One region of the Serratia sp. PL7 genome, then DNA from elsewhere that is predicted to be linked to it. Evidence: riboswitches for the same ligand, from Rfam matches in the RefSeq annotation. Region 1 holds a riboswitch; each other region holds the start of a gene.

Evidence for each region. A riboswitch is a leader RNA that binds a small molecule or an ion and turns the genes downstream of it on or off. The one in region 1 is predicted to bind magnesium.
Region 2: it holds a riboswitch for magnesium, as region 1 does, so the genes downstream of both, mgtS (protein MgtS) here and N6G83_RS25910 (magnesium transporter) in region 1, are expected to answer to the same signal.
Region 3: it holds a riboswitch for magnesium, as region 1 does, so the genes downstream of both, N6G83_RS05355 (magnesium transporter) here and N6G83_RS25910 (magnesium transporter) in region 1, are expected to answer to the same signal.

The regions. Positions count from the first base shown of each region.
Region 1 is NZ_CAMFLB010000006.1:357,270-366,982, forward strand. Features, by position in the region: partial or broken gene N6G83_RS25885 (efflux RND transporter permease subunit) at 1-1,170, opposite strand, end outside; gene N6G83_RS25890 (efflux RND transporter periplasmic adaptor subunit) at 1,167-2,609, opposite strand; gene N6G83_RS25895 (TolC family protein) at 2,606-3,865, opposite strand; gene N6G83_RS25900 (copper-binding protein) at 3,876-4,196, opposite strand; gene N6G83_RS25905 (hypothetical protein) at 4,267-4,695, opposite strand; gene N6G83_RS25910 (magnesium transporter) at 4,887-5,897, opposite strand; M-box (ykoK) riboswitch at 5,957-6,127, opposite strand; gene fabB (beta-ketoacyl-ACP synthase I) at 6,417-7,631, opposite strand; gene mnmC (bifunctional tRNA (5-methylaminomethyl-2-thiouridine)(34)-methyltransferase MnmD/FAD-dependent 5-carboxymethylaminomethyl-2-thiouridine(34) oxidoreductase MnmC) at 7,802-9,713, shown strand, end outside.
Region 2 is NZ_CAMFLB010000014.1:42,012-51,724, forward strand. Features, by position in the region: gene N6G83_RS35640 (N-acetylglucosamine-6-phosphate deacetylase) at 1-807, shown strand, start outside; gene N6G83_RS35645 (hypothetical protein) at 842-2,389, opposite strand; gene N6G83_RS35650 (cation-efflux pump) at 2,562-3,926, opposite strand; gene N6G83_RS35655 (hypothetical protein) at 4,076-4,243, opposite strand; gene mgtS (protein MgtS) at 4,243-4,335, opposite strand; M-box (ykoK) riboswitch at 4,600-4,771, opposite strand; gene gorA (glutathione-disulfide reductase) at 5,010-6,362, opposite strand; gene N6G83_RS35670 (DeoR/GlpR family DNA-binding transcription regulator) at 6,486-7,274, opposite strand; gene gatD (galactitol-1-phosphate 5-dehydrogenase) at 7,403-8,452, opposite strand; gene N6G83_RS35680 (galactitol-specific PTS transporter subunit IIC) at 8,504-9,713, opposite strand, start outside.
Region 3 is NZ_CAMFLB010000001.1:1,125,961-1,135,673, forward strand. Features, by position in the region: gene N6G83_RS05340 (ABC transporter permease) at 1-192, opposite strand, end outside; gene N6G83_RS05345 (iron ABC transporter substrate-binding protein) at 226-1,242, opposite strand; gene N6G83_RS05350 (ABC transporter substrate-binding protein) at 1,654-3,273, shown strand; M-box (ykoK) riboswitch at 3,416-3,589, shown strand; gene N6G83_RS05355 (magnesium transporter) at 3,665-4,687, shown strand; gene mgtS (protein MgtS) at 4,820-4,912, shown strand; gene N6G83_RS05365 (hypothetical protein) at 5,020-5,199, shown strand; gene N6G83_RS05370 (cation diffusion facilitator family transporter) at 5,226-6,602, shown strand; gene N6G83_RS05375 (inositol monophosphatase family protein) at 6,545-7,390, opposite strand; gene N6G83_RS05380 (GNAT family N-acetyltransferase) at 7,457-7,897, opposite strand; gene N6G83_RS05385 (ABC-F family ATP-binding cassette domain-containing protein) at 7,945-9,675, opposite strand.

The DNA.
Region 1 (9,713 bases):
CATGATGTTGGCATTAACGCCCTGGTAATGCATCACCACAAAAGCACCCAGGATCCCCAGCGGCAGAGTCACCATCGCCACCAGTGCCGAACGGAAGTGGGACAGGAATAAAGCGCACACCACCGCGACCACCAGGAACTCTTCCAACAGCTTGAATGACAGCGTATCGATCGCGTTTTCGATCAGTTGCGATCGATCATAAACCGGCACGATCTCCACGCCCGGCGGCAGGGTGTGCTGAAGCTGTTGCAGTTTGGCCTTCAGCGCATTAATGGTTTCCAGCGCATTCTTACCGTAGCGCATGACCACAATACCGCCCGCCACTTCACCTTCACCGTTGAGTTCTGCCACACCACGGCGGATTTCCGGCCCCTCACGTAATTCTGCCACTTGTGACAACAGGATCGGCACACCGTCGCGGGCGGTGATCACCACGTTATTAAAGTCGGCGAGTTTTTTCAGGTAGCCGGAGGTGCGCACCATATACTCAGCCTCCCCCATCTCCAGCAGCGCACCACCGCCTTCCTGGTTGGCATCCTGAATGGCGCTCACCACCTGCTGATGGGTAATATTCAGCGCCCGCATACTTTGCGGATTTAATATCACCTGATATTGCCGCACCATACCGCCAACGCTGGCCACTTCCGCCACGTTAGGCACGGTTTTCAGTTCGAATTTGAGCGTCCAGTCCTGCAAGGCACGCAGATCTGCCAGGCTGTGTTTACCGGTACGATCGACCAGCGCATACTCATAAACCCAGCCAACGCCGGTAGCATCCGGCCCCAGCGCCACTTTGACCTGCGGCGGCAGCGAGGACTGCACCTGGCTGAGTGACTCCAACACCCGCGAACGCGCCCAGTAAGGATCGGTACCATCTTCAAACAGAATGTAGACATAGGCGTCGCCGAACATCGAGAAGCCCCGCACCGTGCTGGCTCCAGGCACCGTCAGCATGGTAGTGGTCAGCGGGTAGGTCACCTGATCTTCGATCACCTGCGGCGCTTTGCCCGGATAGGTCGCCCGGACGATCACCTGCACGTCAGACAGATCGGGCAGCGCATCCAGCGGTGCCTTCTGCAACGCCCATACGCCCCACCCGGCCAGCAGTATCGAAGCCAGTAATACCAACAGGCGATTGCGTATCGACCAGCGGATCACGGAGGCGATCATTGATGGCCTCCTTGCTGCATGATCTGGCTAATGTGCGAGCCATTTTCATCCACGCTAAAGTGGAACATCACCTTGCTGCCGATGCCAATCCCGGCGGGTAAGCCACCCGCAGGCAGGGTGAAATCCATGGTCATCGCGGGCCATTGCAACTCTGCGACCGGATCGTGCGACAGCGTGACGGTATCATTATCCACCGCCTCTACCACGCCCAGCGTCTGATACTGTTTTTCCCCCTCCTGCGCGGCCATCTGTGGCAAGGCGCTGCGCATGCTGGCTTCGGAATCAATCAGGAACTGGCCCGAGGTGACCACCTGTTGCCCAGCTTGCAGACCCTGTTTAATTTCTACCCAACCGTCCTGTGCCAGGCCGGCGACCACGTCAACCGGAGCAAAGTGGCCGTTCCCTTCCGCCACCAGCACCCGGTTACGATCGCCACTGCCGATCAGGGCCTCCTGCGGGATTGCCAGCACTGGCTTGGCCCCGGCGTTTTGCGCCAGTTGCACCTGCAAATACATGCCCGGTTTCAGGCGCTGTTGGGGATTTTTCAGCACGATACGCGCTTTAAAGGTACGGGTAAGCGGATCGACGTTAGGCAGCAGCTCGCTAACCTCCCCGGTAAAGCGTTCACCCGGCCAACTGGCGGAGCTGGCTGCCACTGCATCGCCAACCTGTAACAGCCCGGCCTGCGCCTGCGGGTAATCAATCACCATCCACACCGGATCGAGACTGGCCAGCTCAAACAGGCCCTGCGTCGCGGTGACCTGCATCCCTTCCCGTGCGTCCAGCTTGTTGATAAACCCACTCTCCGGGGCGGTAATGGTAATGCGGGTCTGGGGTTGGCCACTGCGTTCAACCTGGCGAATGATGGCTTCAGGCATAAACTGCAATGCCAGACGCTGGCGGGCGGCAGAGGTCAGTGCGCTATCGCCCAGTTTGCGGATCGCCAGGTATTCCTGCTGTGCAGCACTCCAATCCGGGATCCATAGCTGTGCTAACGCTTGCCCTTTCTTTACCTGCTGCTGGCTGGCACGTACATAGAGTTTATCTATCAGCCCATTGGCCCGGGCGGCAATGACCTGCACGCCGCGTTCATCGGTGGCAACGCTGCCATAGGCATCAAGCTGCAAATTCAATTCACGCAGTTGTGCTGCCGTTGTACGGACGCCCAGATTCTGCTGCTGCCGGGCGCTGATAGTGACACCCCCATCATCCTGCTGCTCATCGGCATAGCGTGGCACCAGTTCCATATCCATAAACGGCGATTTGCCCGGCTTATCAAAACGCTGGCCTGGCACCATCGGATCGTACCAGTACAGCACCTGCCGTTCGGCACCGTCGCTAGCGGGTTGCGCCGCGGTTTTTTCCCCGGCAAACCAGTAACCGCCCATAGCACCGCCCAATAGGGCGGCTAACAGCGTCAGGCTAAAACGCATTTTCATGACTTTGCCTCCTGCACGGTGAGATAACGGATGGCGGCCCACAGCTGAGCCAATTCACGCGCGGCCTTACCGGCGCTAAGGCGGCTGTCGAGCAAGGCTCGGCGCGCCTCCAACACCGAGGAGAGATCGCTTTTGCCACTGCGGTATTGCGCCAGTTGCAGTGCCACACGCTGTTGCTGCAGCGGGATCGCCTGCTGTTGCTGACGCTGCCATTGCGCCTGCGCGGCCTGATACTGCGCCAGCAGGGTATCTAGCTGGGCCTGATGATCGCGGATCAATAACGTCAGTTGGTCGTTGGCCTCCATCGAACGGGAAACGTCAGCGGCATAGTCCTTATCCTGACGTTGGGAGCGGAACAGGGGCAGATCGACGGTAAACATCACACCTGCCATATCCTCATAGCCATCGGCCCGTTTGCCATACGACACCTCTATGCCCACATCCGGAATGGCGGCCACCTCAGACTGCGCCGATCGCGCCTTGGCCACATCGGCCTCACGGCTGGCCTGCACCACCTCTGGATGCTGTTTAATCGCCTGCCGTAACAGGTTGCTCTCGGCGGGCAGGCGCTCGAAGCGTGGCAACGGGCCACCGATCCCCTCCACCTGCTGCCCGGTCAACTGGGTCAATCGCGCCTGGGCGATGGTGACATCACGCTGCGCCTCACTAAGCCGATCCTGCATCGCCAACAGCGTCAAACGAGCATCGATAACGTTAGCGGCGGGCGAACTGCCACTGGCTACTCCGGCATGTTGCGCGGCGATCTGACGCTCACTCTCCTTGAGCAAGGCCGTAGCATCCTTCAGCGTCTGCTGGCTCAACGCCAACTCCAACCAGGCTTGTGCCGTCTGCTGCTGCAAGCGGGCGCGGATCGTCGCACTGCTGGCTTCGGTTTTATTGGCCTCGGCCCGTAGGGTATCCGCCTTACGTTGGCGTTTGGTGCTGCTGACATAATCCTGCATGATGCCAACCCGCTCCATGGTCATCCCCTCACGAGTCAAACGCCGGGCGTTACCGCCTTGTACCGGCACGTTTTCAATGCCGAATTTCAGCTTGGGATCGGGCAATTCCATCGCCGAATCCGCCATGTTTTGCAGCGCGTTCACCTGATGTTGATTGGCCGAAAGCTCGGCGGAATAGCGCTCAGCCGCCGCCAACGATTGCTCCAACGTCAGGCCGGTTGCCTGTGCACTCGCCGTCCAACAGGCGAGCAGCAGCCAGCCCACCCGTAATGGGTGAGAAAGTAGTCTGGACATGGTGCCCCCGTTAGTCTTGGCTGGCGCTGATGGCGGTCAGCTGATAGCCGCCGCCAACCTGACGGAAGCTGAACTCCACCGCAGTCCCGGCAGCCAAGGCAGGCAACGGCGGCTGAGGCTGAAGGAAATTCATGGTCATCGGCGGCCAATTCAAGGCAGGGATGGCAGGATGGGCGAGCGACACTTTCTGCTCACCCCAGGCCTTAACGGTCCCTTTAGAGTGATAGACGGCGGCGTCTTGGCTGGCATGTTGGTGATGTTGCATCTCCGCGGCGGAGACAAATGAAGAGAACATCAGAGAGATGAAAACGGCAGTGATCAGATTACGCATAACGATAGCTCCATAAAATAGACAAAAACAACTCAGGTCGCCGTGCTGGACGGCAAAGCGGTTGGTTTGGCTATTCACGGAAGCGGCAGAAGACGATCTCTGCCGGTGGGCCTGCTATCGGAGGGGTTTGCCAATCGAGGCGTAAGAACTGTGCCTGGGGCTGAGGAGCGGCAACCAACAGCTCGCTGCTGGCAGGTATTACTGCCGCCAGGGCAAGATTACCGTGGTCTTGCTGTGCCGAATCTGGAACGCAGTGCTTTTCACACAGCGGCCCTTCGGCCTGCATCATCTCATTTGCTAGCGGATCGGCGGCCTGCATATGCATCGTATGCTGCGCGGCTGGCGCAACGGTGGTGAGTTGCAGGTCACAGTGATGGCTGGCAATCGCCAGTTGGCTGTTGAGCAGTAGCCAGCAGACGGCCAATAGCCATGCTGCGGCCCGCTTCTTGGCGAAGCGCAACCGATGCATAGATATTGAGATGGACGCCAAAGCCGACATGCAAAAATTCCAGATGAAGAAACTGCGCTGAGTATATCGGCAGAAAACCGCCGCAGGAACGGAATTTACACCCGCTGACAAAGCCACCTCGGAACGATCCTGTAAACTGGAAATGCTTTGATTTCAGTCAACTACACATCTTAAAAATCCCGCTAATCATAGCAAAAAACCGGCTTTCGCCGGTTTACGTATTAATTTAGCCCCAAGGTCCACTGGGCTATTTTGAAGTAGATGATCAAGCCGGTGCCGTCTATCAGCGTGGTGATAAACGGGGCGGAGACTACGGCAGGATCCACACCGAAGCGTTTCAGTGCCATTGGGATCACGGAAGAGACAATCGCGGCCCACAGCGTAATACAAACCAGGGTCAAGCTCACGATGAGCGTAATCTCATAGCCGATCCCCATCATCCAACCACGGAACGCGCCAGCACAGGCCAACGTTAATGCGATCATGACCGAGGTCGTCATTTCCTTGCGTAGCACGCGCCCCACATCGCGCATGCGGACCTCTCCCAAGGCCATGGCCCGCACAATGGTGGAGGTGATTTGCGTACCGCTGTTACCACCTGTCCCCACCAATAGTGGGATAAAGAAGGCCAGGGCAATCGCCGCTTCCAATGACTCTTCAAAATGCTGAATAACCGTACTGGTATAAGCTTCAGCGACGAACAGCAACAGCAGCCACACGCTACGTTTTTTCCACAGCTCGAAGGAGGTCATTTCAAGGTAAGGCTTATCCAACGGCAGGCTTGCCCCTTGCATATGGGCATCCTCGGTGTTTTCATCCTCAATAATCTGCGCTATTTCGCGCTCCGTTAAGCAGCCAACCAAGCGGCCATTATCGACCACCGCCACAATATCTAAATTATTATTGTCCACCAGTTTAGCGATATGTTCACGTTCGTCCGTGGGTTTTACATGGAAGAAGGTGGTTTCCATCATATCCTTGATACGCTCGCCATTATGTTCTTCCTGCAATAAGCGTTTAACAGAAAGTACACCCACCAGTTTAGTGCCATCTTCAATAAAGATTTGTGCGGGAATATCGTCGTTGGAAAGTTGATTAACGAATATTTTCCTGGCTTCGCCAACGTAAAGATCTTGATGCAGAACAAAGACTTTTTTGTTCATATAACGCGCGATGGCGTCGTCTTCAAAGTTGGCATTTTGGTAAAGGTCTTGCAATACAACATGTGACATTCTAGATACTCCCGATTGAAAGATGGAGTCTCATAGAGGCGACAAGACAGGACAGCGAAAGCCGATCCCCACGTCTTGGGTTTAGCACTATACAACGTATCCCCAGAGGGAAGTTACCTTAGCAATGCCTTGATTCGGCTAATGCTTGTTTTACCCTTGGTGGCCTCTCTCGATGCCATTAGAGCGGTAACTTGTGTTCGTATAGGAGCCTCGCCATAACGAGATCGTAAAGCTAGATAAAGCGTGGGCATTATGACTGGTTTGGTTATTCGTATCGGGAAAAGGGGTATTTTGTTGAGGTGTTATTTATTATTCGGGCCAAAAAATAACCGGATTAATTTATTATCCTTTCAGGCCACGGCTAAATTAAACGAAAAACCACCCGCTGTTTAAGTTATCTGCTGTCATTTTTTTGATCTGCGAAACCTTAATTCGTACTGATGTAGGGTATAGCTTTTAAAACGCAAAAAAAATCGGGCACCTATTACGGTGCCCGATTGATAATATGATGCTCTGCGCTTACTTCTGCAGTTTACGCATTACCAGCGTGGCGTTGGTGCCGCCGAAACCGAAGCTGTTGGACATGACCGTGGTCAGCTCACGCTTGGTTGGCTCGGTCACGATGTTCATGCCAGCCGCCTTCTCATCGAGGTTATCGATGTTAATGCTTGGCGCAATGAAGCCGTGCTCGACCATCAGCAGGCTATAAATCGCTTCCTGCACGCCCGCCGCACCCAGTGAGTGGCCGGTCATGGCTTTGGTTGAAGAGATAGCCGGGGTGTTATCGCCAAAGACTTCACGGATCGCGCCCAGTTCTTTCACGTCGCCGACCGGCGTAGAGGTGCCGTGTACGTTCATGTAGTCGATTGGGGTGTCTACGCCCTGCATTGCCATCTTCATGCAACGCACTGCGCCTTCACCCGATGGAGCCACCATGTCGGCACCGTCTGAAGTGGCACCGTAACCGATGATTTCCGCATAGATATGTGCGCCGCGAGCCAGAGCATGCTCCAACTCCTCAACCACGACCATGCCGCCGCCGCCTGCGATAACGAAACCGTCACGCGCTGCATCATAGGTACGGGAAGCTTTTTCTGGCGTGTCGTTATAGCTGGTAGACAGCGCGCCCATGGCGTCGAATTCGCAGGCCATTTCCCAGCACAGCTCTTCACCACCGCCAGCAAAGACGACGTCTTGTTTACCCAGTTGGATCAGCTCAACGGCGTGGCCGATACAGTGTGCTGAAGTTGCGCAGGCAGAGCTGATGGAGTAGTTCACGCCGCGAATTTTGAATGGGGTAGCCAGGCAGGCAGAAACGCCTGATGCCATCGCCTTGGTCACCATGTATGGGCCAACGCCACGCAGGCCTTTGGCGCGCATACCGTCAGAACCCGCCACCTGGTTACGTGGAGAACCACCACCGGAACCGACCACCAGACCGGTGCGATCGTTGGAAACCTGATCGGCTGCCAGGCCGGAATCTTGAATCGCTTGTTCCATGGAGAGATAGGCGTAAACCGACGCGTCGCTCATAAAGCGCATCACTTTACGGTCAATCAGACCGGTAGTGTCGAGTTTAACATCACCCCATACGTGACTACGCATGCCGGAATCTTTCAGCTCCTGAGAGAAGGTGATCCCAGAGCGGCCTTCCTGCAGACTTGCCAGGACCTCCTGCTGGTTGTTACCAATGCTGGAGACGATTCCCAGGCCAGTAATCACTGCACGTTTCATTCAAGTACCTCTTCCACAATTTACATTCGGGATTTTGCATCGCACTTTAGCGTACAGATGTACGCCGAACAAGTCCGATCAGAATAATTTTGCATTATCTTTACCCAGTTTGCACCTCGGGGCTACCCCCGTTAAAATCGCTTTATCCCTTGAATTACGAGCAACCTACCGTGAGCAATGCCCCCATCCAAACCGCAGCGTTAAGCTGGAATGAACAAGGTACACCTGTTTCGAAACAGTTTGATGACGTCTATTTTTCCAACCAGGATGGGCTAGAGGAAACCCGCTACGTCTTTCTGGGGGGCAACCGGTTGCCACAACGCTTCAGCGATCACCCACGCTCACTGTTTTTTGTGGCAGAAACCGGCTTCGGTACCGGCCTGAATTTTCTCACCCTGTGGCAGGCCTTTGCCTATTTTCGGCAGGAGACACCCGCAGCAAGTTTGCGGCGCCTGCATTTTATCAGCTTTGAGAAATACCCGTTGCAGTTGGACGATCTGGCGGCAGCCCATGCCCAATGGCCAGAACTGGCCCCCTTTGCCGATGAACTTCGCGCCCAGTGGCCTTTGCCGCTGCCAGGGTGCCACCGCCTGCTGCTTGCCGAAGGGCAGATCACGCTCGATTTATGGTTCGGTGACGTCAATACCCTGTTGCCACACTTTGACGCCAGCATGAACGATCAAATTGACGCCTGGTTCCTGGATGGTTTTGCGCCGTCCAAAAACCCCGATATGTGGAGCGAACCGCTGTTTGCCACCATGGCGCGTTTTGCCCGCCCAGGCGGCAGCTTTGCCACCTTCACTGCCGCAGGGTTTGTCCGCCGTGGATTGCAGCAGGCCGGGTTTGAGGTCAGCAAATGCAAAGGCTTTGGCCAGAAACGCGAGATGCTCACCGGCCAGCTCCCTGCTGACACCCCGGCAAGCGTCAATCCAAGCCCGTGGTTCCTGCGCCCGGCAGCGGAGAATACCGACGATGTCGCCATTATTGGCGGCGGCGTAGCCAGTGCGCTCACCGCATTGGCCTTATTGCGCCGTGGGGCCAGGGTTACCTTGTATTGCGCCGATGCACAGCCCGCAGAGGGAGCATCCGGCAATCGCCAGGGGGCGCTGTACCCATTGCTGAATGGCCGGGGCGATGCGTTGGAAAACTTCTTCTCCGCCGCCTTCCCCTTTGCCCGCCGCCAGTATGACGCCCTGCTGCAACAGCAGGTTGAGTTCGATCACCAGTGGTGTGGCGTCAGCCAATTGGCCTATGACGAGAAAAGCGCGGGGAAGATCGCCAAGATCCTGGCCGTTGCCTGGCCGCATACTCTGGCACAACAGGCCGATCGCGCTACGCTTAGCGCCCTGTGTGGGATCGATACGGGGTTTGGTGGCATTCACTATTCGCTCGGGGGATGGCTGTGCCCTGCTGACCTGACGCGTGCCGCGATTGCCCTGGCCGAACGGCAGGGATTGGTTTGCCACTATCTGCATACGCTTTCCGATCTGAACCGCAATGATGAGGGTTGGCAGTTGCATTTTGCTGAGGGTGAAACTCACCAACATGCGACGGTGATCCTGGCTAACGGGCACCAACTCACCACTCTGTCACCTAGCGCCGCACTACCTGCATATGCGGTGCGCGGCCAGGTTTCACATATTCCCACTACGCCAATCTTAAGTGAGTTAAAGCAGGTACTGTGTTACGACGGTTATCTGACGCCGGTGAATCCTGGCAATCAGCAGCACTGCATTGGTGCCAGCTACCAGCGCGGTGAATCAAACACTGAATATAGCCAGGCAGAGCAAGAAGAGAACCGCGAACGCCTGCTGCGCTGTCTGCCAGCACAGAACTGGACGCAAGAGGTGGATATCAGTGGTCAGCAGGCACGCTGTGGCGTACGCAGCGCTACGCGAGACCATATGCCGATGGTCGGTGCCGTGCCGGACTATCAAGCCACTCTGGCGCTGTATGGCGATTTACAGCAGCAGCGCCAGCGCGGTGAAGCAATTGCCGATGCGCCAATGTATCCGGGGTTGTTTATGATCGGAGCCTTGGGCTCACGCGGCCTGTGCTCGGCGCCGTTGGCCGCGGAGATTT
Region 2 (9,713 bases), on a different contig from region 1:
GAAAAACATCTCGGTATGCAGCGAGCCGACTGCCTGCAACGGCCAAGCATTGAGGGATTCGAGCGTTTTAACCATCTGGCGGGCCGTAACATCCGCCTGATGACGTTAGCGCCAGAGCTGGAAGGGGCGTTGGATTTGATTCGCCATCTGCGGGCGCAGGGGATCACCGCGTCGGCAGGGCATACCGATGCCACCTTTGCTGAGGTTACGGCAGCGATAGAGGCGGGATTAAATCACTTCACCCACGCTTATAGCGGGATGCGTGGCTTCCATCACCGTGAGCTCGGGGTGGTTGGTGCGCTGATGTACTATCAGGATACCTATGTGGAAGTTGCGAAACAGAGCGGCATCACCATCAAGCCGGAGGCATTTGACCTGCTTTATCGCCTGAAACGCGATCGGCGCATGGTGCTGATGAGTGACTGTATGGGCTATGTCGATTTCCCGGAAGGCTATGAGTTTCACCATTACCTGCGCAAAGAGACCTTCCGTATCAAACAGGGGCAGTTAGAGATTACCTCAGACGGTGGCGATACGCGCCACGTTTGCCCTTGCGACTATGATGCGGTGCAGCGACTGGAGATGAACTTTCTCGACTCGGTGAAGAATATCGTCGATCGTCTGGATAATGGCCTGGTGTCCGTCGCCAGTATTGCTTGCGAAAACCCGGCGTTTCTGGCGGGTGCGCAGAGCCGGAAAGGGTCACTTTGCCCGGGGAAAGATGCCGATATTCTGGTGCTGAATGAAGGGCTGGAGTTGGTAGAAGTCTACTGCCGAGGACTGCGTCAAACCCAGCTAAACGCTTAGGCACGATGGGCGCTGCATACTGCGCCCCACCTTATCAGATGAAATAATCTGGATATTGCCGTTCCAACAAGGCACGCAGCTGTTGACGATCCAATCCCTCAATCTCCTGAATAAACCCCTGCGCCGGGATCTTCTTCTTCGCCCGGGAAAGCCCGTGCTGGCTGAGCAGCGAGATATCATCGCGGCTGAGATAGAAATTCACCTTGATGTAATCCAACTGATAATACCTCAGATAGCTCGAGATTTTATTGGTAAAGGTGATCAGCAAATCAAACGGGATCCGTTCGAGCGTGTGCAACTCATTGATATTCACGTAGCCGACAATCTCAATATGGAAGTGCGACTTCAACACCTCCTTGAAATAGCCCACCTTACTTTCCGAAGAGTTGGTCACGATAATGACGCGTTTTTTCTCCTCGCTGTGGACTCGGTTTTGCAGCTCGTATTTCTTCAGGATCAACACCAGCGTGGACAGATGCACCGGCGAAAAGGTGGTTTGATAGTGTTGCGCGATGGGCGCGGTAGCCTGGGTGACGCCCTGATAGAGCAGGGCGTGCCGGGTCTGCACCTGATGCAGCTTTTTATCGTCAAAATAGAGATTGAACTTGTTTTGTACGATGGTCGAATAGACGAACTGGTAGATCTCGGCGAAGAAGGGCGAACGGTTGTGGATTTCTGCCCGCAGCAACGGGGTCAGGGTTTCACAAAGGTGGCCAACGAGCGTAATCAGCGTGGGATCATAGATATCGAATGGCCGCCAGGTGTAGGTCAGCGATGAAATCAGCAGATCAAGAAAGCGGTTTTCGTGCTCGCCATCCAGCAACCCAAAGTCAGAGGATTGAATAAAGCTCAGGTTATCGCTGTGGGTGATGAAATGCCCGCGTCGCATGCGGTGTAGCGCAATGCTCATATACACCAGAAAGTATTCTTTGCTGTTATAGCCCAGCGTGATCCGCTGGCTCAGCCGCCGTTGGTACAGTTCGGCGGCGGCGCTGATTTCCTGTTGGCACACCTTTAAGAACTGCGTGGCAATGGAACGGTTAATCGGCTCGTTGGCTTTGTGCGGCACCAGCAGGTGATCTTCGCCGATCTCGATGGTTTTCAGGATCGTCAGGCAAATAGCGATGCGTAGCAGGATCTCGTCACCATCCATCCGCGAACCCTGTTTGGGAATGGCGGTGATGGAGAGATGATTGGCCTGTAAAAATGCCGACAGCGCCTGGTTATCGTTTTTGAGCGTGGTTGGGCTGACGTTAAACTTGCGGTAATACTCGCTTTTGTTTACTACGTCCTGCAGGCAGAGCGCCACGCTGAGATCTTTAATGCGTTCATCGGCGGTGGTGATGTAGCGGTTAAACGGGATCTGTTCCAGAAAGGCGATATATTCCCGGTAGCCGATTGCCGTGACAATCCACTGCCCATCGATATGCAGGTGGTAATCTGGTTCCAGGAACTCGTTGATCTCCTTCATGGAGCGCTTCAGCGTCGACGTGGTTTTACCAAACCTGGAGGTGACATCCTCGATTAACACCGGGCTGTGTTCCTGAATATATTTCAACAATGACAGGTCAAAACTGTTCACCAAGGCATCTCAACGTCTGGTCTGGAGTCGGATAGTTGAGAGTATAGAAAATGGTGGTTTTTGTCTGTGAGCCAGGTGGGATCGATGAATGGCCTTGGTTATAAAAAGGCAAAGCATGGGCTAATTGAATTAGCCCATGCTGCGTTCTGGCAAATCATTCCGCTGTGAGGGATCACAGCGGTTCAACATGCCCAACCACCCGCGATACCATCGGGAATTGCATTCTCAATTGCCGTTCAATATGGTCCACCGCATCGTGCACCGCAGAAATCGACAAGGCCGGAAGGGCCCGACAGTGAAAATTCACAATCACGCCCTGTGGCGTTTCTCGCGCCCGGATATCATGGATGTCTTGCACCAATCCGCTGTTTTGCGCTGAAACCGTCAATGCTTGTTCAATCTTCGCCAGTTCGCCGTGTTCCACATCCTGGCTAGCCAGCCAATCCAGCATCTGGGGCTCCAGGTGGGTTTCGATCTCCGTATTTTCGCCCAACGTCTGGCGTAGAGCCTCCTCCACCTCGCTGGCAATATCATGCGCCTGCTCTACGCTGGCATTGGCCGGAACCAACAGATCCATACCGATGGCCACTCGGTCTGCCAATTGTTGTAGCGAAAGGCTCTGCACCACGGCCCCATGGTTGGCGGCCAGCATGCGAATACGGGTTGCCAGATCTTCATCACTTCTGGCTTGAGGGATGGCAATCACCCTCACTTCCGAGTTGGCGTATTGCTGTTCAAGTTTGGCGGTAACGGTCTGCTTCAACTCCTTGATCCGCTCAAGCGGTAGCGTCCGGCATACCCCGACGCTTACCTCGATAAACAGCGTGGCTCCGCCACTGCGCAGGCGAATATTCTCCGTAGACAACACCGCTGGGAAATCGTTAAGCAGGGTAGCGATATCTTCCCGCGTGCCAGCCGGTGCAGTATCAATCAGGGAATCAAAGGAGCGTTTCCCTAGCTTCAAGGCGGCAGTCAGGATAAAGCAGGCGACGATCAGGGCTGCCAGCGCATCCGCACGGGCAAAACCAAATAGCACAAAAACCATGCCCAACAGCACCACGCCAGAAGACAACATATCGGAGAAGAAATGCAGAGCATCGGCCTCCAGAGCCGCGCTGTTGGTGGCCTTGGCCACGCGGTTTAAGGCCCGGACACGGAAGAAGTCAACCACAATGGACACCAGCAGTACCGCAATCACTACCGGTGCAGCCACAATCTGGTTTGCCTCACCTATCAGGCTGCGCACTGCTTCAAAGATGATCCAACCCCCGGCCGCCAACAAAAGGAGTACCTCAAACAGTGCAGCCAGATTCTCGACTTTGCCATGACCAAAGTGATGGTCATCATCAGCAGGTTTATCGCTGACTCTCACCGCCCACCAGGTGATGCTGGTGGCAATAAAATCGGTAAATGAGTGAATGCCTTCGGATATCAGGCCAATACTGCCGGTAAATATACCTGCGATAAATTTACCTAACGCCAACAATCCGCTGATAATCATCGAGTTTCGGGCGACGGCCTGTTTTTGATTTTGCATAGCACAGCTCATAGTTGAATTAAAAAAATCAGCGTTTGGTTTTTACGGAACATTGCCAGACAAAAGCGACGAGCAGGAAGCTTGCGGTAGCTGTCAGCAATAAACAGGAAAGAAATGCAGTTTGACCGGTGGAATGTAAATAAATCTCATTAATACCTGCCGAGATCATAAAAATAGCGTACAGCAACCCAAGAATAAAAATCATCATCATTATCACGCGCGGTAAATACCGTCAGTTTATTGCGGTTATTCATCCTCCCCGCAATGATTGATGAGGCTACGGGGAGGATGATGCTAGGCGGATCTTTTTCGTTCATTAGTCATCCCATTTGGTGCTCAGATAGGCTGCGATCAGTCCCATTGAGCTGATGAAAAACAAAAACCCCATAAAAAACATCATATTTCCCATAATATTATCCTCGGTTAACTGTAATCGATAACGACCTCTGTGGTTAAAAGTAAGTGTGCAACGTAGTCTCTGGCTTCATTCACCGTCAGGGTATCTGCGGCGGTGAAAAAGTCAGCGTTCAAAGAGTTAGCAATGGCTGGCCCGCCTGTGCTGCTGGCGCGGTAGCGGTCATTGCCGAGGAGTCTGGAAGTCATTGACCCTATTGCTGTTTAAACTTCAACAGTGCATCGCATAGGGGAGTAAACCAAAGAGGGGAGTGCAGAAAGCCTATCTCCGCGTCCAGGTTTTAGCACTATACAACGTATCTGAAAAATTTCAGAAGTTACCTTGGGCTGAACCTTAATCCGATAAAGCCTGTCTTAACCTTGGGCATCTCTCGATGTCGTCAGATCAGTAACCTGTGTTTGTATAGGAGCCTCGCCAAACGAGATACTGCATATAACTACGCGGTGATTATAGGCGTGCAGGGAGCGATAGTGCTCGAAAATCGGCACCTCGTTGAGGTGATATTTAAGAAGTTATATTTAAACGAACGAATTATCTTAATGAACGTTAATTTTGCAGTGATATAAACACTAAGGCGGGGATATTCATTTGCCTAAATCAGCATTTATAAGCTGAATAAAAGCAAAAACCGACCTTTTACAGTCGGTTTTACAGTTAGGAATGCACCATTACCGCATAGTCACGAACTCTTCCGCGGCGGTTGGGTGGATCGCCACGGTGTTGTCGAAGTCTTTCTTGGTCGCGCCCATCTTGATTGCCACGGCAAAGCCCTGCAGGATTTCATCCATGCCAAAGCCAATCCCGTGCAGGCCAACGATCTTCTCTTCTTCACCCACGCATACCAGCTTCATGCGGCACGGCTGGCGATGCTGAGTCACGGCGCTGTACATGGCGGTGAAGGAGGATTTATAAACCTTCACCTTATCCTCGCCAAACTGCTCTTTCGCCTGCGGTTCGGTCAGGCCAATGGTGCCAATTGGCGGGTGGCTGAACACCACGGTGGCGATGTTGCTATAGTCCAGATGTTCGTCCGGCTTGTTGTTGAACAGGCGCTCGGACAGGCGGCGGCCAGCGGCAACGGCAACCGGGGTCAGCTCAACCGCACCGGTGTTGTCACCTACTGCGTAGATGCCTTTCACGTTGGTGTTCTGGAATTTGTCGACCTCGATGTAACCTTTGGCATTGGTTTTCACGCCGGTGACCGCCAGGTTCAGATTGTCGGTCGCTGGTTCGCGGCCGATGGCCCAGACCAGGCTGTCCACGGTGAACTCTTTGCCGTTTTCCAACGCCAGCGTCAGGCTGCCGTCGGCGTTTTTAACGATGGATTTTGGAATGGATTCGGTGTGCAGGGTTGGCCCTTCGGTGTTCATCACCTCAACCAGGGTTTCTACAATCATCGGATCGAAGGTACGCAGCGGGGCGTGTTTACGCACGAACAGATGCGTTTCCGCTCCCAGCGCGTTCATTACGCCGGCAATTTCTACCGCGATGTAGCCAGCACCCACCACTGCCACGCGTTTTGGCATGGCATCCAGCTCAAAGAAGCCGTCGGAGTCGATGCCGTATTCGGCACCAGGGATCGACGGATGGCTCGGGCGGCCACCGGTAGCGATCAGAATATGGTCTGCGGTGATTTTCTCGCCGTTAACTTCTACGGTATGCGCGTCAATAAAACGGGCAAAACCTTTGATCACGTCGACCTTGTTTTTGCCCAGCACGTTGTCGTAGGAAGTATGAATACGATCGATGTAGGCAGTGCGGTTGGCGATCAGGCGTTTCCAGTCAAAGGCGTTGACGGTGGTATCGAAGCCGTAATCCGGGCCGTACTGGTGGATGGCCTCGGCGATTTGCGCCGCATGCCACATGACTTTTTTCGGGACACAACCCACGTTAACGCAGGTGCCGCCAAGTTCTTTGGCTTCAATCAGTGCGCATTTCTGGCCATACATGGCTGCCCGGTTGATCGATGCGATACCGCCGCTACCGCCGCCAATTGCTAGATAATCGTAATGTTTCGTCATCTGGGTTTTCCATGAGTTGTGTGATTCGAGAAGGGTAAGAGTTTAACGCCTGACTGGGGGTTGTCGCAAAGATTGCGTCGATGGCTGTAATAGGCAGAGGCTTGATCCTCTGCCCGGTTGATTTTACACGATAACCAGTTCGGGTTTTGCCCGATCGAGCGCTTGGCGATCGGCACTGCTGATGCCGGTATCGGTAATGATCATGTCAATCTGGCTCATCGACAGCACCAGGTTGAAACCCCTGCGGCCGAACTTGGTGGAATCGACCACCGCGACCACGCGCTTGGCTGCCTGAGCCATCACGCCGCTGATCGAGTAGCCTTCATTAAAGGTGGTGATGCCGTTGGTGGCATCCAACCCGTCGGCCCCGACGAACATCACGTCACCGGCAATGCCCTGTAGGGAGAGCTCCGCGATGGAGCCGTGCATGGAGCGCGTTTTGTGGCGCAGCGTGCCGCCACACAGCACCAGCGTGATGTCTTTATTGTCGGAAAGCGCAAAGGCGGCGGGCAGGTTATTGGTGATCACCGTGATATTGCCCATCTTCACCAGCTCTTCGGCGATCAGCATGGTGGTGCTGCCGCTGTCGAGGATCACCGTATCGCCGGGGTTGACCATCGCTGCTGCCTTTAAGGCAATGCGCTTTTTCGGGTCTTTAGCCAGCTGGTAGCGTTCCTCCAGGATGACCTCACCGGTGGTTTTCGGCACCTCGGCCTCCTGCTCCAACTGGCTGCCCGGCCTGGCTGCACCGCCGTGGAAGCGGATCAGCAGGCCTTTTTCTTCCAGCAGGCGCAGGTCAGCGCGGATGGTAACCTCAGAAATTCCGAAGGAATTCGAAAGATCGCTAACCAAGATGCTGCCGTTCTGCTGAACCAGGTCGACAATTTTATTTCGTCTTTCAAAAGAGTTCATCATCCTGACCTATCGAAATGTTTTGCTTTTATTTTATGCGAAAGGGATATGAAAGGGGAGCATAAAGATCAAGGAGATGGGATTTGAGGCAAAATAATGGCTGCACCCGTGCAGCCATTGGCTAAATATCACCCTTCGCCAAGCTTGAGCATGATTTTCCCCTGCATCGGCTTACCGGCCAGGGCTGCAACGCTGGCGGCGTATTGCTGCGGGCGATCGATGCTGGCAATCAACGGCTCCAGAGCCAGATCCGCCGATTGGAACAGCTTCATGGCCTGTTGCCATTCTTCCCCTGGCCACGGGGCCGAATAGTTCATCCAACTGCCCAGCAGCGTCAGTTCCTTGCGCAGGATCTGGCTGAAGGTGCTGTAAGACAGATGGAGGTCCTTATGGAGCGTCCCCACCAGCGCGATTTGTGCCCGTGGCCCGGCGATATCCAGCGCCAGTCCGACCGTTTGTGGCGTGCCAGCGGTTTCCAGAATCAACTGATCAAAGCGCCTTTCCTGTAAGCGTTCGGCTATCTCGGAGGGGCTAAGCTCCGCGCTGTTAAACGCGTTTTCTGCACCGATCTGCCGTGCCAGCTTGAGCCGGTCGTCATTGATATCGATCGCCGTGACGCTGCGTGCGCCCATCGCGCGGGCACATTGGATCGCCAGTTGGCCGATGGTGCCGGCACCAATGATGATCACCTCTTTGCCTTGGCAGCCCCCAGCCAACTGAATGGCATGCAGGCCGACGGTGATGGGCTCAATAAATGCCCCCTGCAATAAACTGACGTTGGCAGGCAATTTCACCAGATTGGCGCGTTTGACTACGATAAACTCGGCGTTGCCACCGTGGCTGCGTGAACCGACGAACTGGTAATGCTTGCACAGCGAATAGTAATGGCGCTGGCATTCCGGGCAGTTAAAGCACGGTAACAAAGGGACGCAGGCCACGGCATCATGCTGTTGCAGATCGGTAACCCGCTCGCCACAGGCCACGACCCGGCCACTGAACTCATGCCCCAGGGTAATCGGGTAGAAATGCGCGCCTTTGGCGAAGATGCGGGGGATATCCGAACCGCATAGCCCGGAATACGCCACCCGAACCAACACCTCATCGGCGGCCTCAATAGCAGGAGCGGGGCGTTCTTCAACGCGCACTTCTCCCTCCGTGTGGATCACGACTGATTGCATAGCTTGAACTCCGTAGAGAATAGATTGGGGGAGGCGGGCTCCCCCGAAGGATTAGGACATGGCGTTGAGGCTTTGGTTGGCCTGTTGCTTGGCGGTGGCTTCAGCCTGGGCAAATTGACGGGCACGGCGCCAGGTGAGGAACACCCCAATGGCGTAAATGACGCCGATAACGACCAGACCCACCACGTTTTGCCAGGTGAGCAGTTGGATCAGCAGGTAGGTGATCGGTGAGCCGCCTTGGTCCATCGAGGCCACCACGCCGCCCGCTTTCAGCGCACCAGCATTGGCAGCCAATTGGGTATGCAGCCCGATGGTTTGGGTGGCGATCCACAACGTGATGCTCATGATGATAAAACCCGAGATCAGCGTGCGGAACAGGTTGCCCTGATGCACCGCCACGGCGAGGGCCACAAAGAAGCCGATGGTTGCCAGATCGCCAAACGGCAGCACCTGGTTACCTGGGACGATCACGGCGATCAGAATGGTCAGCGGGATAAAGATCAGGCTGGCGGAGACCACGGCGGTATGGCCCAGCAGCAGCGCCGGGTCGAGGCCGATAAGGAACTCCTGGCCGCCAAAGCGTGCTTGCAGGCGTTTACGGGCATGCTTGGCGATGGGCGTCAGGCCATCCATGATCGGTTTGATCACCCGTGGCATCAGCAGCATCACGGCAGCGGTTTTCACCGCCAGTTGCAGAATGCCCTTCAGGTCGTAACCGGCCAGCGCACCGATAATCAGCCCCATCACAAAGCCGACGGTCACCGGCTCGCCGAACGGGCCAAAGCGTTTCTGTACGTCGTCTGCGCTGAAGTGAATACGGTTCAGGCCGGGGATCTTCTCGATAATGGTGTCCACCAGCACGGCAATCGGCCCCATATAGGCGGAGGTGCCATGCGGAATGGCAATCCCTTCCAGCCCGAAGAAGTCGCGGGTGTCTTTGGCGAACCAGTCCCCCAGCTTGTAAACGAAGGCGGCATGCACCACCACGCCCAGCATACCCAGCCAGTATGAACCGGTGGCCAGATGCACCATGGCACCGGTAAAGGTCATGTGCCAGATGTTCCAGATATCCACGTTAACCACTCGGGTCATACGCGTCAGCAACATCACGATGTTGACCGCAATCGCTACCGGGATGGCGATCAGGGCAATCTGCGAGGCCCAGGTCATCGGTGATGAGCCTGGCCAACCGATATCCACCACGTGCAGGTTGATCTGGAACTGCTCGGCCATCGATTTTGCCGCTGGGCCGATCGAGTCC
Region 3 (9,713 bases), on a different contig from region 1:
GCGGAAAACCAGTGCTTTGACCGTTTGCCAGCCGGTTTCAAACGCCACGCCGATAACGAATCCCAGCGGCAACAGCGCCAGCAGCGACAGCAGCACGGCGCTGGCCACCACGATCGCCCCTGGCCGCGGGTGACGGGGGACAACAGAATAACGCCGCGCGGTCTGCGCGGCGTGGGTACTCAGGTTTGACATAACGATCAAAAACTCTCGGTTTGCCGGCGGGCCTTACAGCAGGCCGGCCTCGGTCATCAGTTCGACCACTTTTTTACTGTTCAGCTGCGCGGCGTCTACTTTCGGTGCGTCCAGATCTTTCAGCGGCACCAGTTTCGGGTTGGAGGCCGCACCGACGCCGACGGCGTATTCGAAGGCATTGTTGGTGCGCAGGATCTCCTGGCCCTGTTTGCCGGTGATCCACTTGATGAAGGCCTGCGCCTGCTGCTGATGCTTGCTGGAAGCCAGCACGCCGCCGCCGGAGATGCTGACGAATGCGCCCGGATCCTGATGTTTGAAGTAATACAGCTTGATGTTGTTGCTGTTCTCGCCGGTTTTAGCGCCGTCGACGAACGGGTAGTAATGATAGATCACGCCGCTGTCGATCTGGCCGGCATTGACCGCTTTCATCACCGTGCTGTTGCCCTTATAGGCGGTGAAATTGGTTTTCATCGCTTTCAGCCACTCCAGCGTGGCTTTCTCGCCTTTCAGCGCCAGCAGCGCGCTGACGATCGCCTGGAAATCGGCGCCCGATGGTGAAGCGGCCCAGCGGCCTTTCCATTCCGGCTTGGCCAGATCCAGCAGCGACTTCGGCAACTGCGCGTCGGTCAGTTTGGCCGGGTTGTAGACGAACACGGTAGAGCGGGCGGCGATGCCGGTCCAGCGGCCGTGGCTGGGGCGATATTGCGGCTCTACCTGGGCCAACGTCGTGGCGTCCAGCGGGGCGAACAGCTTGGCATTATCCACCAACACCATCGCCGGGGAGTTTTCCGTCAGGAACACGTCGGCAGGCGAGGCGCTGCCTTCCTGCACCAGCTGATTGCCCAGCTCGCTGTCGCCGCCGTTGCGCAGCGTGACTTTGATGCCGGTGTCTTTGGTAAACCCGTCGACCCAGGATTTCACCAGATTTTCATGCTGGGCGTTGTAAATAACGATGCCCTGGTCGGCGGAGGCCGCCTGAGCGCCAAAGGCCAGCATCATCGAGGAGGCGAGCAGGGCGACGGGGCCGAGAGATGAAATACGCAGCTTCATGCAGTTATCCTTTTTAGCGTTCGAATGAAGAAAACGAATATCGCCTGGCAAGCGCAAGCAGGCCGATTTTAGCCAAGAACATCAATAATGATAGTGAAAACGATTCGTATTAAATTATTTTTGACGATCGCTCACAAAATGAATTGCCCTAAGGATACGTTAAGCTTCGGCTGGAATAATCTATATTGATTGCCTGAATTTATGTCACCGCCGATTCACGGCGTTCCCGGCGGCAATGCCGGTCTCCGCGTTTATCCTCGTGTTCTTTATCGTTCCGTCACCAGTACTCCTTTGATAATGAAAGAAATTCAACACCGCTTTTGGTTATGACTCATAGCGATTAATGATTTAATTTATTCCACTGCCTCATTGCATATTGAACGCGATAAAACACTCATCAGGGATATCGACGTGAAATATTCATTCAATAGCAAGAAATTGGCTGGTTTAATCATCCTGGCTTTTAACGCGACGGTCGCACAGGCGGCCGAGGTGCCGGCGGGCGCTAAACTGGCGGCGGCGCAAGAACTGGTGCGCGCCAACGGGTATGAACCGGCGACGCTGGATCCAAACCTGGCCGAGAGCAATGTGGAGTTCTACATCTTCAACGATCTGTTCGAAGGCTTGCTGCGCGTCGGAAAAGACGGCGAAGTGATCCCGGCGCTGGCACAGAAGTGGGAGCACCAGGGCAACGTCTGGACTTTCCATCTGCGGCCGCAGGCCACGTGGTCGAACGGCGATCCGGTCACCGCCGACGATTTCGTCTACAGTTGGCAGCGCCTCACCGATCCGAAAACCGCGTCGCCGTACGGCAGCTATCTGGCTTCGGCCTACGTGCTGAACGCGGCGGCGATCAACGCCGGCAGCAAGCCGCCGAGCGAGCTGGGCGTCAAGGCGCTAGATGCGCACACCCTGCAGGTGACGCTGTCGGAGCCCAACTCCTATCTGCTCAAACAACTGGTGCATTTTCCGGTCTTGCCGGTTAACCGCAAGGTGGTGGAGCAGTACGGCAAAAACTGGACTCAACCGGCGCATTTTGTCGGCAACGGCGCGTTCCGCCTCAGCCAGTGGGTGGTGAACGAAAAGGTGGTGGTGGAACGCAATCCGCAGTATTGGGATAACGCCAACACCGTGCTCAACAAGGTGACGTTCTTGCCGATACAGGGATTCCCGGAAGTGGCGCGTTTTCGCGCCGGCGAGGTGGAATTGGGGTATACCACGCCGCCGGAGCTGTATCAGCAGCTGAAAAAAACGCTCGGTGAGCAACAGCTGGTGACCTATCCGCTGCTCTCCACCAGCTATTTCGCCTTCAACAACCGCCAGGCGCCGTTCAACGACGTGCGGGTGCGTCAGGCGCTGAATCTGGCGCTGGATAAAGAGATCATCGCCGGCAAGGTGCTGGGATATGGCCAGCAGCCGGCCTGGACCTTTACCCCAACGGGGGCGGGCGGCTATCGCCTGCAGCCCGGTGCCGCGGCCGGCTGGACGCCGGAACAACGGCACGCCCAGGCGAAGCAACTGCTGGCGCAGGCCGGTTTCAACGCCGAGCATCCGCTGCGCTTTACCGTGCTGTACAGTAACGACGCCACCATCAAGAAGATCGTCATCGCCGCCGCCGCCATGTGGAAAAAGAACCTCGGGGTAGAGGCCACCTTGCAAAGCCAGGAGCGTAAAGTGACGCTGGATAATATCAACCGCGGGCAGTACGGCGTGGCCTTTACTCGATGGCTGGCGGATTACAACGATCCGTCTACTTTCCTGAACGTGTTCCGTTCCGACAGCAGCGAAAACAGCCCCAAATACCGCAATCCGGAGTACGATCGCATTCTGCATCAGGCGACGGCGGCGCCGACACCGCAGCAGGTGCAGCAGTATTTCCAGCAGGCCGAGGCGGTGCTGGCCGTCGATACGCCGGTCGCGCCGGTGTACTACGAAGCCAACGCCACGCTGGTCAAACCTTACGTGAAGGGGATCGACTTTACCCGTCAGGGCGCACTATACGATAAAAACGTCTACATTCTCGCGCACTGAGAAATAAAAAAACGGCTGATTTATATCAGCCGTTTTTATAGATTCACATTTAATAAAATTATCCTAAATACTCCATAAACGACGGGCAATCTTTTCTTCCCGCCGGATAAAACAACGCCTATACTGCGCCGGTAGTTTATATGCAGTATCTCGTTTGGCGAGGCTCCTATACAAACACAGGTTACTGATCTGACGACATCGAGAGATGCCCAAGGTTAAGACAGGCTTTATCGGATTAAGGTTCAGCCCAAAGTAACTTCCGAGCAACAATTCGGATACGTTGTATAGTGCTAAAACCTGGACGCGGAGATAGGCAGTCTGCACTCCCTCTGTGGTTACGCCCCTATGCGATTCGCTGTTGAAGTTCACAACAGAAATAGGGACTGACAAAATGATCAAGTCACATCAATACTCTTCTTCTCCGGCGCTGCGCGCGACTGAAACTCTCGATGAAACTTCAGTTGCCGGTTATATGAACGCCGATTTTATTACCGTTCCCGCGACGATGACGGTCACGCATGCCCGGGAATATTTACTTTCGCAGCTAAAAACGGACGAAATTCCCACCCGGGTCTTTATTACCGCGGACGACTATCATTTGCGCGGCACGCTGTCGGTGAAAAAACTGCTGCAGTGCGACGATGAGGATAAAGCGGTCGGCGTAATGATGGATTACAGCTATTTCCAGGTTTCACCCGACGACGATCGCAACGACGTGGCGCATCTGCTCGGCAAAGGCGGTTTGGACGTGGTGCCGGTCGTGGCGAACAACACGCTGGTCGGCGTGCTGGGCGAGCGCGAGATCGCTCGGCTGGTCGAAGATGAAAACACCGAAGACGCGCAGCGTCAGGGCGCGAGCCTGCCGCTGGACAAGCCTTATCTGGAGACCAGCCCGTGGGCGCTGTGGCGCAAACGCTCGGTGTGGCTGCTGATGTTGTTCGTGGCCGAAGCTTACACCGGCAACGTGCTGAAAGCGTTTGAAGATCAGCTCGAAGCGGCGATTGCGCTGGCGTTCTTCATCCCGTTGCTGATCGGCACCGGCGGCAACAGCGGCACCCAGATCACCTCGACGCTGGTGCGTGCTATGGCGCTGGGCGAGGTCAGCCTGCGCAATCTGGGCGCGGTGATCCGCAAAGAGGTCACGACCTCGCTGCTGATCGCCGTCACCATCGGTCTGGCGGCCTGGGTGCGCGCCTGGATCATGGGCGTCGGCATGGAGGTGACGCTGGTGGTCAGCCTGTCGCTGGTGGCGATCACCGTATGGAGCGCCATTGTTTCGTCGATCATCCCGATGCTGCTGAAACGGCTCGGTATCGATCCAGCGGTGGTGTCGGCGCCGTTTATCGCCACCTTTATCGACGGCACCGGCCTGATTATTTATTTCAAAATCGCCCAGCACGTCCTGGGAATTTAAACGGGTCCCGCGCTTGAAAGCGCGGGAATGTTGCCAAAAAGAGGAGGACGTTAAAAAACCATGGATACCGACCAACCCCGATATTTAACGCAAGGGGCTTTTATCGATAACATTTAACCTGAGGACAAAATAATGGGAAACATGACTATTTTTATGGGATTCCTGGCAATGATCAGCTCGCTGGGCCTGTTGGCGGCCTATATGAGCACCAAATGGGATGATTGATGAACGCTAAAGATCCGCCTAGATGCATCCTCCCCGTAACCGCTATTTATTATGGGGAGGATTTAGTGGCGCGCTGAACGCGCGGCCTGATACGGGAGTTGATAATAATGACGATTCTTATTTTGGGATTGCTCTACGCCATTTTAATGATCTCGGTGGGCGTTAATGAGATTTATTTTTATTCCACCGGAAAATCCAATTTTCTTACTAGCCTCATGCTGACATTCTCTGGCAGTATGCTGCTGATCGCCTTTGTCTGGCAATTATCCGCTAAAGTAAAAAAATAAATCACCGTCTGAATGTGAGCAGCATCATGCAGAATGAAAAACAGGCCGTGGCCAGAAACTCGATGATTGCCAGCGGGGTGCTGGCCACGGGCAAATTCGTCGCCGGCATTTTTACCGGCAGTATTGGCCTGATATCCGAAGGGATCCACTCTTTCACCGATTTTATCGCCACCAGCATCACCTGGCTGGCGGTGCGCATCAGCGATAAACCCGCCGATGACGATCACCACTTCGGCCACGGCAAAGTGGAAAACCTGGCGGCGCTGTTCGAAGTGCTGTTGTTGCTGGGCGCCGCCGGTTGGATTGTCTATGAGGCGGGCAGCAGCCTGCTCGGGCAACCGCATGAGATCGTCGCGGCGCCGGTGGTGATCGCGGTGTTGCTGATCTCCATCTGCGTCGATTTCTTCCGCGTGCGGGCGCTCAACCGCGTCGCCAAAGCCACCGACAGCGCGGCGCTGGAGGCGGATGCGCTGCATTTCTTCTCCGACATGCTTTCATCCGGCGTGGTGCTGCTGGGCATGGTGTTTGTGCTGCTAGGCTTTGGCCGTGCGGACGCCATCGCCGCGCTGATCGTCGCCGGTTTTATCTTTGTCGCCGCAATCAAGCTCGGTAAACGCTCCTTCGACTCGTTGATGGATACTGCGCCCGCCGGAGCCACCGAAGCGATTCGCGCCACGCTGGACAGCTTTCCGGCGGTGCTGGCCTGCGACAGCGTGCGCATTCGCAACGCCGGCGCCGTAATGTTTGTCGAGATCACGGTGGCGGTGTGCCGCACCTTGCCGCTGGAGCGCATCGATACGTTGAAGCGAGAAATCATCGAACGGCTGCGGGAGCAGTACGCCAGGGCGGAATTCACCGTCATCGCGGTGCCGCAGACCCGCAGCGACGAAGACATGGCGACGCGCATTCGGGCGATTGCCGCCAACCACGGCGCGCAGGTGCAGAATGTGACCTTGCAGCAGTTGCCGACGCGTATGGCGATCGGCATGGATTTGGCGGTGCCGGCCCACGTCAGCGTGGCGCAGGCGCATGACATCGCCACGGAAATAGAAGGGATCCTGCGCCAGGCGATCGGCGAAGACACTGAAATAGAGACGCACCTGGAGCCGCAGACGCCGCACTGGCTGACCAGCGAGGATGTCGATGCGGTGGAGCTGGCCGCTATTCGCCGTATCCTGCAATCGGCGCTGGAGCAGGGGGAGAATGTGCAAGACGTACACAACATCCGTGCGCGCAAGACCGACGGCGGCATCATCGTCAACTTCCACTGCCGCGTGTCGCCGGCGGTAACCATCGCCGCCGCGCACGATGCGGTCGATCGGGTCGAGCGGCGGCTGCGCGCGCTTTATCCGGCCATCACGCGCGCGATAGGGCACGTCGAGCCGATCAAGCCCGGCATTTGAATCAGCTCGGCCAACTGCGGATAGAGCACCGCGTTGGCCAGCAGCAGCGGGTTGCCGCGCCGCAGCCCGTTGTTGTGCATAAAGTCATTCGCCACGCCGCCGGCTTCGCGCGTCAGCACCAGTCCAGGCAGACTGTCCCAGGCATTCATGTGCGGTTCGTAATAGCCCAGCAGCCGTCCGGCGGCCACCTGGGCGGTCATCAACGCGCCGGAGCCGCTGCGCACAAACATTCCTCCCGCCTGCAGCAGGCGACAGAGAAAGCCGCTGAATTCCGCCGCCGAGGCGCGTGGTGATATCCCGACGCCCATCACGCCATCCGCAACGCTGCGCCCGGCATGCACGCCTATCGGTTCCCCGTTGAGGAAGGCGCCGCCGCCGCGGCAGGCGCGGAACATCTCGCGGTGGTTGGGATCGTAGACCACACCGATCGTCGGCTCGCCGTCGATCACCACGCCTATCGCGATACACCAGGTATGCAATCCGTTCAGGAAGCAGGCGGTGCCATCGATAGGATCGACGACCCAAACGCAGGCGGCGTGCTCGCCGCTGCTGCCGCTCTCTTCGCCGAGAAAGCCATCCTGGGGAAACCGGCGATTGATCATGCGGCGGATCAGCGCTTCGACGCGGCGGTCGGCTTCGCTGACCACGTCCTGCAGCCCCTGTTTAAAGTCGACCGCCAGGCTTTGCCGCCGTTGATAAAAACTGAAAGCGAGATCGGCGGCGGCGCGGGCGATCTCACGCGCGAAGCGGTAGCGCGCCTCGATGTCCCGTGGGGAAAGTGAAGTCATGGCAGGCTCGATAGCAAAGAACGAATCGATTTACTCTGCCATAAAAGGATGAAAGTAATGTGTCGCTCAGGGCGGCGGGGATGAAAAGCGCAGCTGCATCATGGCATCGGGGGCCGAAAGTGGTTGAGTCATGGTCCCGGCCGGTATTACCGAGCGCCAAAACGCCAGCCCGCGCGGATTATCCTGGCTGACCGACAGCGACCAACCGCCGGGATGCTGCGCGAACAAGGAATGAGCGGCCCGTTGTCCCAGCCCGTTGCGTCGCCATTCGGGTTTGATGTAGAACTCCGCCATTTCGACGGTGGCGCTATCCAGACGCCTGACCAACGCGAAACCGGCGGTTTGCCGATCGCTCAACATCAAATAAGGGTAGCGGCCGACCTCGCGCCAGTAGAGCGGCAGATAGGGGTAATCTCCATCGGCGCCCAACTCGCGAAGGCAATCGGACAGCATGGCCGCCAGCAGTGGCCGCTGCGCGAGTGAGGCTTGCTCAAGGGAAAATGCCATGTCGCACTCCATCAAAAAACAGGCCGCCGGATGGCGGCCTGTCAAGGTTAGCCCAGATGCAACCGGGCGGTGATGTCGGCAATCTCGCGGCGCCAGCGCGCCTGAAGCTCCGGTTTCTGGTGCTTCGGCTTGCGCGCCTGGTCGGCCTCCAATTTGCTTTCGAGGGCAAACAGGGCGGTCAACAGCGCTTCTTCGCCTTCCAATCGATCGTCCGGCGTCGGGCCATCAGCATTAGCCCTGTCCGCCGTCGGCAGTGCCGGCGCTTCGCCCGCCAGGCGCTGATACACCGGCGCCAGATCGTGCCACTCCTCCAGTTTTTGCTGGTCGATCAGCCAAAAGCGGTTGCAGCTCTGTTCGATCAGCATCCTGTCGTGGGTAACCAGCATGACGGCGCCGGGGAACTGGCGCAGCGTTTCCGCCAGCTCCTCTTTGCCCGCCATGTCCAGGTGGTTGGTGGGCTCGTCCAGCAGCAGCAGCGAATGGTTGGCCAGCGTCAGACCGACGAACAGCAGCCGCGAACGCTCACCACCGCTCAGCGAACGGATCTGCTGATGGTGGCGCAGGTAAGGAAAACCGGCGCCGATCAGCGCCAGTTTCCGCTGTTCCTCGGTCAGCGGTGCAAACTGCGCCAACGCGTCGCTCAACGTGTCTTCATCGCGCAGCTGTTGCAGGCTCTGATCGTAATAGCCGATGCGCACGCGCGGATGGAACAGCGCCGGGCGCTCCGTTTGTTGCTGATACTCACGCCACAACAGGCGCAGCAGCGACGATTTACCGCAGCCGTTGCGCCCGACGATGGCGATGCGATCGCCGCTTTTCACGCGCAGATGTTCGAGGCTGAACAGCACCGGCGCATCCGGCGCCGGGCGCACCGCCCAGTGCGGCAGCGCCAGCAGGCGATCGGCATCCAGCGCTTCTCCCTGCAGCCGCAACCGCCACGGGCTGCCGGCGGTCAGGGTGGTCTGTTCTTCCTTCAACCGATCGACGCGCTTCTCCATTTGCTTGGCCTTGCGCGCCAGATCTTCGTTGTCGTAGACCTTGCCCCAGGTCGCCAGGCGTTTGGCGCTTTTTTCCACCCGGTCTATCTCTTTCTGCTCGGCGTAGCGCCGCTGTTCGTCCGCGGCGTCCTGTTCCGCCAGCGCGGTGCGCGCCGCAGAGCAGGGCAAACGGAAGAACTGCAGCGTTTTGTCGCGCAGGATCCAGGTGCAGTTAGTCACCTGATCGAGCAGGTAGCGATCGTGCGACACCAGCACGAAGCTGCCGGCCCAGCTGCGCAAGAACTGTTCCAGCCACAGCAGCGTGGGCAGGTCCAGGTGGTTGCTGGGTTCGTCGAGCAACAGCAGATCGGGTTGGCGGATCAACGCGCGCGCCAACAGCAGCCGCGTATGCTGGCCGCCGCTGAGGGTGCCGGCGGTCAACGTCCAGCTCGCCGGTTCAAACCCCAGCTCGGCCAGTAACGCTTCACAGCGCCAGCGTTCACTGAGGTGTTGGCCCGCAGGCAGCCGCGCCAGCACCGCATCCAGCAGGGTGCTGGCGTGCAGCTCCGGCGGCAGGTGCTGCTCGATGCGCGCCATCAGACATTGGTGTGACAATGTCACTGAACCGGTGTGCGCAGGTAGGTCACCGCTGAGAATTTGCAGCAGGGTGCTTTTGCCGCAGCCGTTATCGCCGATTAAACCGATGCGGTCGCCTTTTTTCAGGCTGAAGGAAATCTCGCTCAGCAGGACGCCGAACGCGTTGTCGTAACCGACAGATTGTGCAGACAGTAATGTGCTCATTGCTTACTCAAGAGTTACAGGCATGACAATGCCTATCG